3 regions of the Mycetohabitans rhizoxinica HKI 454 genome follow, and region 1 is predicted to be linked to each of the others. Evidence: predicted binding sites of a transcription regulator. Region 1 holds the regulator's gene; each other region holds the start of a gene.
The links. The regulator LexA, encoded in region 1, represses DNA repair genes until DNA is damaged. The targets are predictions, from matches to a motif close to ACTGTATNNNNATACAGT.

Region 1 (4,194 bases):
GGCAAGCGGGACCAGCACCACTAGGCCCAAATACGCGACCGTGATACCGAACGTGACATCGAACCCGGGCAACGCACTGGGCTTGCGAAAATAAAAACGACTCATGCCTGCTACTCGCCTCCAAGCACCGCTCGCACCCGACCCAGGGGATTCGGGCTCGGCGTACGCCGGCAGCCCTCTCAGGCCGCGGGCCGCCGCCTGGCAGCCATCGTCGGCTTACTGTGGCTGATAAATCGAATCGAATACGCCACCGTCGGCAAAATGCACTTTTTGAGCCTTCGCCCATCCGCCGAATGTATCGTTGACCGTGTACAACTTAAGCTTTGGGAACTGCCGGATCAGCGCGTCGGGCACCTTGCTCGAGCGCGGCCGATAGAAGTGCTTTGCCGCGATCTGCTGGCCCTGCTCGGTGTACAGAAAGTTCAGGTAAGCCTGCGCGAGCTTGCGCGTGCCGCGGCGGTCCACCACCTTGTCGACCAGCGCGACCGGTGGTTCGGCCAGAATGCTGACCGATGGCATCACGATCTCGAATTGGTCAGGCCCGAACTCCTTGAGCGACAGGAATGCTTCGTTTTCCCAGGCGACCAGCACGTCGCCGATACCGCGTTGCACGAAGCTGGTAGTCGCACCCCGTGCGCCGGAATCGAGCACACCGGCATTCTTGTACAGCTTTGCGACGAACTCGCGCGCTTTTTGCTCACTGCCACCCGGCTGGTGCAACGCGTACGCCCATGCGGCCAGGTAGTTCCAGCGTGCGCCACCGGAAGTCTTTGGGTTCGGGGTGACGATGGACACGCCCGGCTTGACCAGATCGTCCCAGTCCTTGATCCGTTTCGGATTGCCCTTGCGCACAACGAACACGATCGTCGACGTGTACGGCGCCGCATGGTCCGGCAAGCGTTTTTGCCAATCCGCGTCAATCAATCCCTGCTTGGCGATCGCATCGATATCGTAGGCCAGCGCCAACGTGACAACGTCCGCCTGCAAGCCATCGATGACCGAACGCGCCTGCGCGCCCGAGCCGCCGTGCGACTGTCTGAACGATACGGTCTCGCCGGTCTTGGCCTTCCATTCTTTTGCGAACGCTTGATTCATGTCCTGGTACAGTTCTCGCGTCGGGTCATACGACACATTGAGTAGCGTCCTGTCCGCGACGGCCGCGCCACTGGCCACGATGCCGCACGTCAGCACCCATGTCGCGGCTAACCGCCGCCACACCGATGCACTGTCGCGCTGCCGCGCCCGCCCCGTTACCTGTTCGCTCATTTGTATGCCCGTGGATGTCGTGAGGACCGGCCAAGTCTAACGAACGCGTTTCATTATCAAAAATAATCGTTCCTTATGCTTTTATATTCAAAAGTCGTAAGAGACCGGGCGGCGCGCCAACAATTTATGCCACGAGCAAACAGACAACGATTTCAAGTAACACTTGAAATACTGCGAATACTGTATAAAAATACAGGAACCTGTTCATCCATACAGTAACCTCATGACTAAACTCACCGCCCGTCAGCAGCAGGTCTACGACTTGATCCGCCGCGCGATCGAGCGCACCGGCTTTCCGCCGACGCGCGCCGAGATCGCTGCAGAACTCGGCTTTAGCTCAGCCAACTCGGCCGAAGAGCACTTGCGCGCGTTGGCGCGCAAAGGGGTGATCGAACTGGCGGCGGGTGCGTCACGCGGGATCCGATTGCTGTCAATGGAAGACGGACCGCACCAGTACACGCTGCCACATCCAGCGGTCATGCAGTTATCGCTGCCGCTGGTCGGTCGCGTCGCGGCCGGCAGTCCGATCCTGGCTCAGGAGCATATCGCGCAGCATTACGCGTGCGATCCAGCGCTGTTTGTGAGCCGGCCCGACTATCTTCTGAAAGTACGCGGGATGTCGATGCGCGATGCAGGCATCTTCGACGGAGACCTGCTGGCCGTACAGAAACAGCACGATGTGAAAGAAGGCCAGATTGTGGTGGCGCGGCTGGGCGACGACGTGACGGTCAAGCGCTTCCATCGGCTGGTAAATGGCATCGAATTGATCGCAGAAAATCCGGATTACGAGAACATCATTGTGAGCCCGGGACAAGAAGATTTTGAATTGGAAGGCATTGCGGTCGGCTTGATCCGCCCCAACGCGTTCTAAATACCGACACGGAGAAACCGATGAAACGACTTGCCCGCCTGTTTCCGTTACGCGCGTTCGGGCGCCTGCGTCATCTGCGAGGCCTCGTGCCATGCGGTGCATCATCGCACCCCGCCACTTCGTTCGGTCTGTTGATGGGCGGCGCGACGCCGGCACAGCGCCCGACCGCACCAATGCACGACGGCATGGCACACGTCGTGCGGGAGTACATGGAATTGCCATCTAGCTTACCGGCTTTCGCGCGCGTGCCGCTGCGCCACGGCGTGCCTCAGGCCGAACCGGCCCGTCGTCGCCCATGGCGGGAGGACGAACCGGTGCGCGTCTACCGCAGTGCATCGCGCGTGGTACTAGTGGGCCATATCGATGCGGTTTGCAGCATGATCGACCGGTATATCGCGGCAGAGGAGACTGGGGTTGCCCACGGTTTGCTGGATTAATTTGTTCGCGCTACAACTGCGCATATGACATCGGCCTCATTTAAGCGTCTTGTCGCCGCAGGGGTGACGCTGGCTAGCGGGGTGGCAGGCGTGCTCAGCTACGCGTCGCCTTATATCGTCCTGAACCGCCTGGAGCATGCAGCCGATGCGCGCGACGCCGAGACGGTCAATCGATACGTCGACTACCCTGCATTGCGTGCCAGTTTGAAACAGGAACTCAATGCACGGATCACGCGTGCGGTCGGCGCGCATGCAGATGATTCGCCGCTGGCGCAGGCAGTCGCCAGTGTCGGCACGATGGTCGGTTCCGCGTTAATCGCACCGATTGTCGAAGTCTATGCAACGCCAGACGGTGTGGCCGCGTTGCTAGCCGGCATGCCCCCGCGCGATTTGGCAAGCGACACGACACCGCCGGGCCCGGTGCGGGTTCCGCAAGCGAGTGCGACACGCGGCGCAGCCGTTTCCGGTACGTCGGATTCCGCCGGCCCCAGCGCACCAGGCGGCCGACAGCCCGCGGCCGGCGCGTCCGTAAGCGGCGAAGTTCGCGCGAGTGCCGCCTATCGCGGCCTCAACGAGTTCGTAGTCCGATACCGCACTGATTCGAAGGACCCGCCGTATAGGATGATTTTTAACCGAACCGGCGTTTTCAGCTGGCAACTTGTTGGAGTCAAACTCAACGGTTCATGATGCGGGTCATTGCGACACGGGGCCGACCCATGTGAATCCACACCGTAGCGCGACAACTCAAACCCTTTCCGCCGCTGCAGCGGTGGATAACTCGACTTCATTCGCTTCGCCCGCGCTCGAGACGGCAACCAGGATGCTGCAGCGAACGCGGTCCAGCAACTACGTATTCTCCGGGCCTGTCCACCAGCGAGCCAAGCCGGTGCGCACGATGACCGACCACGACGAGACCCGCCTGCATATGCTCCGCACACTGGGTGATTTCGTCAATCGGATTGCCCAATGCGAAACGGCCATGCGCACTCAGGCCCCGTTTCTGGAGCCAATCCACCCCGTCCTGCAGAATGTCCCGCGCCGCCTGCTCGAACTGCCCGCACGCCACATCGGTCATCAACCCCGCGCTTTGCGCAATGCTCGAGCACATGTTCACGACAGCCAGCACATGCGTCTGCGCCCTAAGGTCGAGTGCCAGCTCGGTTCCCTGACACAATGCCTTGCGGCTTTTCCACTGCCTTGCGACCTTCCCGCGACCCATCGTAGCACAGCAAAATGGTTCGATAGCTGGCGATGTCGACCTCCGTTGGTTCAAAAAGTGAATCCATCCGTGCATCTTCGACCGTCGGAATCAACAAAAAATGCAGGAAAACACGTATCCAGGAATCGATTGCCAGGATCGATCTCAATGCCGACTCTGCCCTCGATGCCTAAACACGCGATTGAATTTACCAGCGTCAAAAAAAGTCCATGCAAATAATATGGTCATCGATGCCCTGTTGATTTACCGCCAGAACGGGCAGGGCTATGGGTTACTCAAATCGAAGGCTCCGGCAAGACGACCACACTGCGTATGTTGCTCGGCATGGCACCGCCGGATGCGGGCATCATTCATGGGCTCGGCGGGCCCGTGCGCGCATGAGTGTCGTGCCGCGACTTGAT
Region 2 (4,194 bases), 620 kb from region 1:
TGATGAAATCCGGTTACAGATGGTGATACGCACTAGAAGCGAAAAAGGGTTACAGGCAAGAAGCACTGTAACCCTTTGACTTATTTGGTGGCGAATCAGGGACTCGAACCCCGGACCTGCGGATTATGATTCCGTCGCTCTAACCGACTGAGCTAATTCGCCGAAAGAACCCCGGATTATGGGCATGCCTAGACGAATTGTCAACGATTTTCGCGTTTTCCTGTCGTGAGCACGTGAACTGTCCGGGTCCTTAGCACGTAATGTGCCCGGTTTTGAGTGTCGTATGGAGCCACTCGTAGGTCGGGCACATTGGTGACAGAAAACCCGGAAAATGAGATTCGAAGAGGTCTACAGCGACTGGCAGGATAAGCGGCTCATTGGCAGAACACGCGCACTCACACAGGCCGAGGCGGCACAGCTCTACACCGGCTGGAACGTGAGGCAATTTCACAGCGGGTACCAACGTGAGCATGGCGGTACGCGCAGCTATACTTAGGCGAAGAACCCGTTGCAGCAAGCGGGCGAGGTCAACCGCGCCAAGGCCCGTGGCAAAGTGATCGCGCGCCACTGCGCGGGATGCTGGTGCACCAGCACGCCAGTGCTCGTGAATGGGTGCCTGGGCAGGAGTGGGACTGAGTGGACACGATGGACGATGCGACCGGTGAGCATCTGTCGATGTTCTTCTGCGACGAGGAGGGCGCGGCCTCCAGCTTCCACCGGGTGGGGCAAACGATTGCCCGCTATGGCTTGTTTTGCGCGCTTTATACCGACCGCGGCAGCCACTATTTCCATACGTCCCAAGCCGGCGAGAAGGTCGATGCGAACACAGGGACGCAGTTGGACGAGCGCTGGCGCTACGGGTATCGAGTACATTGGAGCACATTGCGGCCTATTGGCCGCAGGCTCATGGGCGTTCAGAGTGGGCCTTCGGCATACACCAGCAGCGCTTACCCCGCGAGTTGGAAGGCAGGCATCACCGACATGCAGCAAGCCAAAGTCTACCTGGAGCAGCCCTACATGCCGCGTTACAACGCCAAGTTCGCCGTGCCGGCCGCTGAGCCGGGCAACGCCTTCGTGTCCTATATCGGCAACGGCTTAGCAGCCATTTTGTGCAAACACTACGGGCGCGTCGTGGGCAACAACAACTGCGTGATGTTCGGGCGGCGGCTCAAATTGCAGAGTTCAGCCGAGCGCACGGGCTCACTATGGCAAGCGGCGCGTGCGGGCGCCTCGCTACGTGAATGGCGCTCTGAGCCCGCTCATGCGTGGCAGTCCGAGATCGAGGATCAGCAGGTCGAACGATTGCCTCGACAGGGCAACGTCGGCCTCGATCCCCGTCTTGACGTAATTGACCGCATAGCCCGAATGGCGGAGTGATCGGATCAGGCCATCCGCGAGTATGCTGTCATCATTCGGCAATGAGAATGCGCAGGGGCGTGTTTTAGTGCCGGCGGCGCAAACCTGTCCCCCTTTCCGGCGTCTCCTTATCGTGCATATTGCAACGACACGCGGTGTTCGGCGCCATACGCACCGGCCCTGCTTCAAGGGTACGTCCCGCGGCGGGAACAGGCATGCCATTTGCGTACCGGATGCGTGTATTTCGCGCTTGCAAACAACACTGTTTTTTTATACAGTATCTGGAGCCGCGCGTTGGCGCGGGCAGCGGTGTCATCCGGGGATGACCGGAATGGCCACGATGCGAGGCGTGCCGCTTCGGCAACAGACTGCCGCTCATCATAGCAAAGGACGATTCATGGAAGAAAGCAAGAAAGGCTCAACTGGACTGACTGCGGAGAAGAGCAAGGCACTGGCTGCCGCGCTATCGCAGATCGAGAAGCAGTTCGGCAAGGGGTCGATCATGCGGCTTGGCCATGGCGAGGCAGTCGAAGACATTCAAGTCGTATCGACTGGCTCACTCGGCTTGGACATCGCGCTAGGCGTCGGTGGACTGCCGCGTGGCCGTGTCGTCGAGATCTACGGGCCGGAATCGTCCGGCAAGACGACGCTTACGCTGCAGGTGATCGCTGAGATGCAGAAAATCGGCGGCACCTGCGCGTTCATCGACGCGGAACACGCGCTTGATGTCCAGTACGCGTCTAAGCTGGGTGTCAACGCGTCGGAACTGCTGATTTCTCAGCCTGATACTGGCGAGCAGGCACTGGAAATCGCCGATGCACTCGTGCGCTCGGGGTCGATTGACATGATCGTCATCGACTCAGTGGCCGCGCTCGTGCCGAAGGCCGAAATCGAAGGTGAAATGGGCGATTCACTGCCCGGCCTGCAGGCGCGACTGATGTCGCAGGCACTGCGCAAGCTGACCGGCACGATCAAGCGGACCAATTGCCTGGTTATCTTCATTAACCAGATTCGCATGAAGATCGGTGTGATGTTCGGCAACCCGGAAACTACCACCGGAGGCAATGCGTTGAAGTTTTACGCGTCGGTTCGGCTCGATATCCGTCGGATCGGCTCGATCAAGAAGAACGACGAAGTCATCGGTAACGAAACGCGGGTTAAGGTGGTCAAAAACAAAGTGTCGCCACCGTTCCGCGAGGCGATTTTCGACATCTTGTATGGTGAGGGGATTTCGCGACACGGTGAAATCATCGATCTTGGCGTCCAGGCGAAGATTGTCGAGAAGGCGGGTGCCTGGTATAGCTACAACGGTGAGAAGATCGGCCAGGGCAAGGACAATGCGCGGGAGTTCCTGCGCGAAAATCCGGATCTTGCGCGCGAGATCGAAAATCGCGTCCGCGAGTCGCTCGGTGTCGTGGCGATGCCGGCCGGCGCAGTAGCCGCCGAGGGCGGACAAGCGTAACGCGAAGTGCGCGCGAAGTGCCCGCGCCCCGCGCCAAGCCTGAAGGGGCGCGCGTTGAGGTATTTGTCACGCCGGGATTACAGTCGTGCCGAACTGACTGCGAAGCTCAAGCGCGACGCCCAGGAAGGCGACAATATCGAGCCGATTCTCGATGCACTCGAGCGGGACGGCTGGCTGTCTGACAGTCGGTTTGCCGAAAGTGTCGTGCATCGCCGCGCGTCCCGATTCGGCGCGGCCCGGATCGTTGGGGAGTTGAAGCGGCACGCGTTGCATGGCGACCTGTTGGACGACATCGGCAATCAATTACGGGAAACCGAATGGGAACGGGCGAAAGCGGTGTGGCAAAAGAAATTTCAGGGCCACGTCGCGCAGTCGCCGGCCGAGCGTGCCAAGCAGGCGCGTTTCTTGGCCGCCCGCGGCTTTTCCCGCGCGGTGGTTTCGCGACTCGTCAGCGGGATCGACGACGAAGCCGGCGATGAATGACGGTCCGCGTAGACCGCGTCGTGTTACGCGGTATGTTGCGCTTCGCCTATGCGTTCGTGGCGGTGAAGCGCGTTCCGGGGTGGGCGCGCGGGTGTCGTCAGGCCGTTGGACCGGTATGCTAAAATCGCTGGGTTTTCCATCCGGCCGTAACCCTTTCCATGCCGCTCCCTCCCTCTGCTCCTCGTCGGGCGCGTCATCGCCGTGCGATTGACGTGCAAGCGTTCGAGCGCGAAGATGGCTTGTGGGACATCGAAGCATGCCTGACCGATTGCAACGTGCGTGACACGCAAATCGCCACCGGTGTTAGGCCGGCCGGGCTACCTATCCAAGAACTTCGGCTGCGGGTGACGATTGATCGTCAGATGAATGTCGTCGATGCGCAGTCGCCGGCGGTGAAATGGGTTTCTTATCCGGGGCATTGCGAAGACGCCAATCCAAGCGATCGCGCATTGATTGGATTGGACCTGCGTCGTGGGCTCTGGCATGCCGTCACTGAGCGTCTTGGTGAGGCGGCGGGCTGTACGCATCTGACCGATTTGCGCGTGCTATCGCCGAGCGCAGCCAGCCAGGCTTGCGTCGGCGAGGTGTCGCAGACAGGCGCGTCAGACACGGACGCAGCCGGCGATGCGATGCCGTTTCAGCTTGATCGCTGCCACGCGTTGAAGCTTGACGGCCCGTGGTCACGCAATTCTATCCGCGCTGGTATGGCCACGCGCCGCGTGAAGTCCGCGCCGCGCCGTGCCGCGTCGTGCGCGAAGCCGCGCCAAGCGCCGCACACAGCGATATTCATTCCAACTCTCAGACTGAAGGGAATCACGCATGAAGATTCACGAGTACCAGGGTAAAGAGATCCTGCGCAAATTCGGGGTCACGGTGCCGCGCGGCAAGCCCGC
Region 3 (4,194 bases), 430 kb from region 1:
GCCAGCGCAACTGATTGTCCTGCAGCCGGTCGCCGGGCCCTTTCACCTCGATCAGTTCATACGAACGCACGGCCGGCACGAATCGGACCAGATCCGGAAATCCAGAACGGTTCTGCGAGACGTCCCACAACAACCGCTCGAACCACAGCTTCAGATGGGCGGCCGGCATGCAGTCCAGCGCGAGCGTCAACAACGCGGGGTCGAACACGCCCCAGGCCACGAACGGCGATTGAATCCCGGCCTTCGCGGCAAAATTATTTTCGATCGTGCGTCGATAGCGACCATCGTCGAGCTGTTGCAGGCACGCATCGAACAGCGCCTGACGATGCGCGACGAACGTTGGCGCGTCTAGGTCCGCCGGCCCGCGCTGGAACGGATGAAAGAATGCGCCGGGTATCGGCGCGAATATCACCTGCCAGCACAACAGGCCAAACAAGGTGTTGATCAATGCGTTTTCGACATAGAACACCGGCGCCTCCGGGCGATGCAGGTGAGCGCGCAATACGTGCTCGACCCGCATCGGCACGGCGGGCATGGGCAGGAGCCAGTCGCTGCGCGAGATCGGCGTTGCCGATGTCTGTGTCTGTGTCTGTGTCGATGTCTGTGTCGATGTCGATATCGATGTCGATGTCGATGCCGATGCCGATGCCGATGCCGATGCCGATGCCGATGCCGATGCCGATGCCGATGCCGATGCCGATGCCGATGCCGATGCCGATGCCGATGCCGATGCCGATGCCGATAAATCAGATTGTAGTGAAGGTACGCGATGCGAGCCGGATGGCTGCTCGCCACATGCTGATTGCATCGGCAGCGGCGATTGCTGTCGTGCGGCGCGCGGCACGCGCTGTAGCCGCGCAAGGGTACGCGCGGCGCGCTGTGCCTCGACCTCGCTAACTGGCGTGCGTACGACTTGCGCAGCAAGCGCCAACGCGTCACCGCGACGGCCGAGCGCCTCGAGCACGCGCACTCGCCGATAGCGGGCTTCCGGATATGTGCTCACCTCGTACGCATGCAGCGCGCGCAGCCAATCGCGCCGCCGCTCGCAGTGCTGGCCGATCCGAAACAACACTTTGGCGCGACGCATACCGAGCCAAGGATTCTCAGTCGGACATGCGCACGCCTGCGACAGCAATGCATCCAGCTTCGCGTCGTCAGGCGCCGCGTCCAATGCCTGACGACACGCATGCAACGAGAAGTAGGCATCGACATCTTCGCGCCGTTGGAATGCACGGGACGATCCGTCCAAGCGCACGGCTTCGTAGCGGAAAACACCCAGGTCAGCCAGCACGAACTCCGACCAGTCCTGCCACAGGTTCCCGAAAAACATTAATCGAAGCCGATCACACAGGGGCCCCAGCAGGAAACGGACAACCTTTGCTGGCCCGTTCGGGCACCAGGCCGAGTACGCCTGTTGTACACCGGGATACGCGGTGCGCAGCGCGTCAAGCAGCGCCGCCTTCGTGCCGCGCGCCGTCTTCGCCGCCTCGAAGCGGTGCTCGAGTTGGACCTTGGTCGCCACAGTGAACAGTTCGTCGACCGACATCGGCGGATCGAGCTCAACCCAGCCTCGCGCAATCAATGGCCCGCATGCGGCAAGCGGCTCGCCGATCTCGGCATAACGCAGCTTGTCCGTGCGAAACAACGGTCCTTTGCGCATTAGCATCCGGACCAGCAGTGCGCGCGACGCGTGCGGCAACGGCTCGACCGCGTCGATGAAGGCTCGCTCTTGCTCGTCAAGCAGGTCATCACATCGATCGCTCAACCACGCGATAGCGCGACGAAAGTTTGCGACATAGTAGAACGGGTCCACGCCGCCGGCGGGAATCGCGTCCATCATCTAATCCTGTATAAATATACAGTACGAGATGATACCAGCGTCGGCCGCATCGGGTCACCCGCCATCGTAGCAGTGTCCGGTAGGCGCCAATCATCACCTTAACCGCGAGATAGCCTAACAGCGCGGCCGACAGCGCGCTGCGTCGCCGCCTCCTCATGAGACGACCAGTTTATCCTCGTGAGGCGACTAGTTTAAGGAGACTAACGAACGCGTGGTAATGCGGGAATAAATCGAACAGCCCGCCCAGCGGTACAGCGGCGGGCGCCGCATCATTGCGTCTGCCGGGCAACGGAAGACTAACGTACGATGCGCTGAGCAGCCGCTCAGAATGGGCGGTTTGTCGCCATTCTGGGCGTGGAGTGATCAAGACTTTTCTGCATGCTGCACAGCGCGCCGGCGCCATCGAGCCTGAAAACCCTGCTAGGGCGGGGCGCAGGCGCCGAGCAACAGCGCCAGCGCCGCCGTTGCGCCCCGCGCATTGGCGCCCTGTCAGTGCACGACCCGTTCGAACACGAACTTGCCATCCTCAAAGTCGACCGGGATCAGGTCCTTTGGACCGAACCGGCCACCCAAGATCAGCTTGGCAATCGGGTTTTCGATCTCCTGCTGGATCGCGCGCTTGAGTGGCCGCGCGCCGAACAGCGGATCGTAGCCGACCTTGCCGATGTGCTCGAGTGCCGCATCCGATACGTCCAGTTGCATGTCCATCTTCGCCAATCGCTCGGTGAGCCGTTGCAGCTGGATCTTCGCGATCGAGCGAATATGGCTGCGATCCAGGCCGTGGAAGACGACGACCTCATCGATCCGATTCAGGAACTCGGGGCGGAAATACTGCTTGACCTCTTCCCAGACCGCATCGCGCACCGCCGCATGAGGCTCGCCGACCATCGACTGGATCTGCTGCGAGCCGAGATTCGACGTCATCACAATCACGGTGTTCTTGAAATCCACCGTACGGCCCTGGCCATCGGTCATGCGGCCGTCGTCGAGTACCTGCAGCAGCACGTTGAACACGTCCGGGTGCGCCTTCTCGATCTCATCGAGCAGGATCACGCTGTACGGCTTGCGCCGCACGGTCTCGGTCAAGTAGCCACCTTCCTCGTAGCCCACATAGCCAGGCGGCGCGCCGATCAGCCGCGCGACGCTGTGCTTCTCCATGAATTCGCTCATGTCGATGCGGATCAAGTGGTCCTCGGTATCGAACAGGAACGCCGCCAGCGCCTTGCACAACTCGGTCTTGCCGACCCCCGTCGGGCCGAGGAACAGGAACGAGCCATAAGGCCGGTTCGGGTCGGCCAAGCCTGCCCGCGAACGGCGAATCGCGTCGGCCACCGCACTGATCGCCTCATCCTGGCCAACCACGCGTTCATGCAACTTCGCCTCAATTTGCAGCAGCTTTTCGCGCTCGCCCTGCATCATCCGCGCAACCGGGATGCCAGTGGCGCGCGATACGACCTCGGCGATCTCCTCGGCGCCCACCTGTGTGCGCAGCAACCGCGGCTTATCGTTCTTGGGCGTACCGGCCTCAGCCTGAGTGACGGCCTTCAGTTGCGCCTCCAGCTGCGGCAACGTGCCGTACTGCAACTCGGCGACCTTGTCCAGCTTGCCCTCGCGCTGACAGCCGCACGATTTCCGCGCGAGTCTTGTCGATCTCTTCCTTCAAGTGCGCACCGCCCTGCACGGCAGATTTCTCCGCCGTCCAAATCTCCTCGAGATCCGCGTATTCGCGCTCGAGCCGCGCGATCTCGTCCTCGATCAACCCGAGCCGCTTCTGCGATGCCTCGTCGGTTTCCTTCTTTACCGCCTCGCGCTCGATCTTCAGCTGGATCAGCCGACGCTCGAGCCGGTCCATCGCCTCGGGCTTCGAGTCGATCTCCATCTTGATCTTGGACGCCGCCTCGTCGATCAAATCGATCGCCTTGTCCGGCAGGAAACGGTCGGTGATATAGCGGTGCGACAGCTCGGCAGCCGCGACGATGGCCGGATCCGTGATCTCGACCTTGTGATGCAGCTCGTACTTTTCCTGCAACCCACGCAGGATCGCAATGGTCGCCTCGACCGACGGCTCATCGACCAGCACTTTCTGGAAGCGCCGCTCAAGCGCCGCGTCCTTTTCGATATATCGGCGGTATTCATCCAGCGTCGTCGCGCCGATGCAATGCAACTCACCGCGCGCGAGCGCCGGCTTGAGCATGTTGCCCGCGTCGATCGCGCCTTCCGCTTTGCCTGCACCGACCATCGTGTGAATCTCGTCGATGAACACGATCGTGCGGCCCTCGTCCTTCGCAATGTCGCTGAGCACCGCCTTGAGCCGCTCCTCGAATTCGCCGCGATATTTGGCGCCGGCCAGCAGC

Region 2: recA (recombinase RecA) is a predicted target of LexA. The motif match lies at 1,618-1,635, and genes of this name have one in related genera.
Region 3: RBRH_RS16185 (VRR-NUC domain-containing protein) is a predicted target of LexA. The motif match lies at 1,846-1,863, and genes of this name have one in related genera.

The regions. Positions count from the first base shown of each region.
Region 1 is NC_014722.1:1,727,793-1,731,986, forward strand. It holds gene cysT (sulfate ABC transporter permease subunit CysT) at 1-105, opposite strand, end outside; gene RBRH_RS07605 (sulfate ABC transporter substrate-binding protein) at 217-1,266, opposite strand; gene lexA (transcriptional repressor LexA) at 1,490-2,137, shown strand; gene RBRH_RS07615 (hypothetical protein) at 2,158-2,574, shown strand; gene RBRH_RS07620 (DUF2939 domain-containing protein) at 2,599-3,261, shown strand; partial or broken gene RBRH_RS07625 (universal stress protein) at 3,319-3,827, opposite strand.
Region 2 is NC_014722.1:2,349,054-2,353,247, reverse strand. It holds tRNA gene RBRH_RS10300 (tRNA-Met) at 86-162, opposite strand; partial or broken gene RBRH_RS20335 (response regulator) at 1,252-1,432, opposite strand; gene recA (recombinase RecA) at 1,754-2,818, shown strand; gene recX (recombination regulator RecX) at 2,825-3,301, shown strand; partial or broken gene RBRH_RS10280 (DUF2889 domain-containing protein) at 3,460-4,124, shown strand; partial or broken gene sucC (ADP-forming succinate--CoA ligase subunit beta) at 4,121-4,194, shown strand, end outside.
Region 3 is NC_014722.1:1,296,224-1,300,417, reverse strand. It holds gene RBRH_RS16185 (VRR-NUC domain-containing protein) at 1-1,837, opposite strand, end outside; partial or broken gene clpB (ATP-dependent chaperone ClpB) at 2,330-4,194, opposite strand, start outside.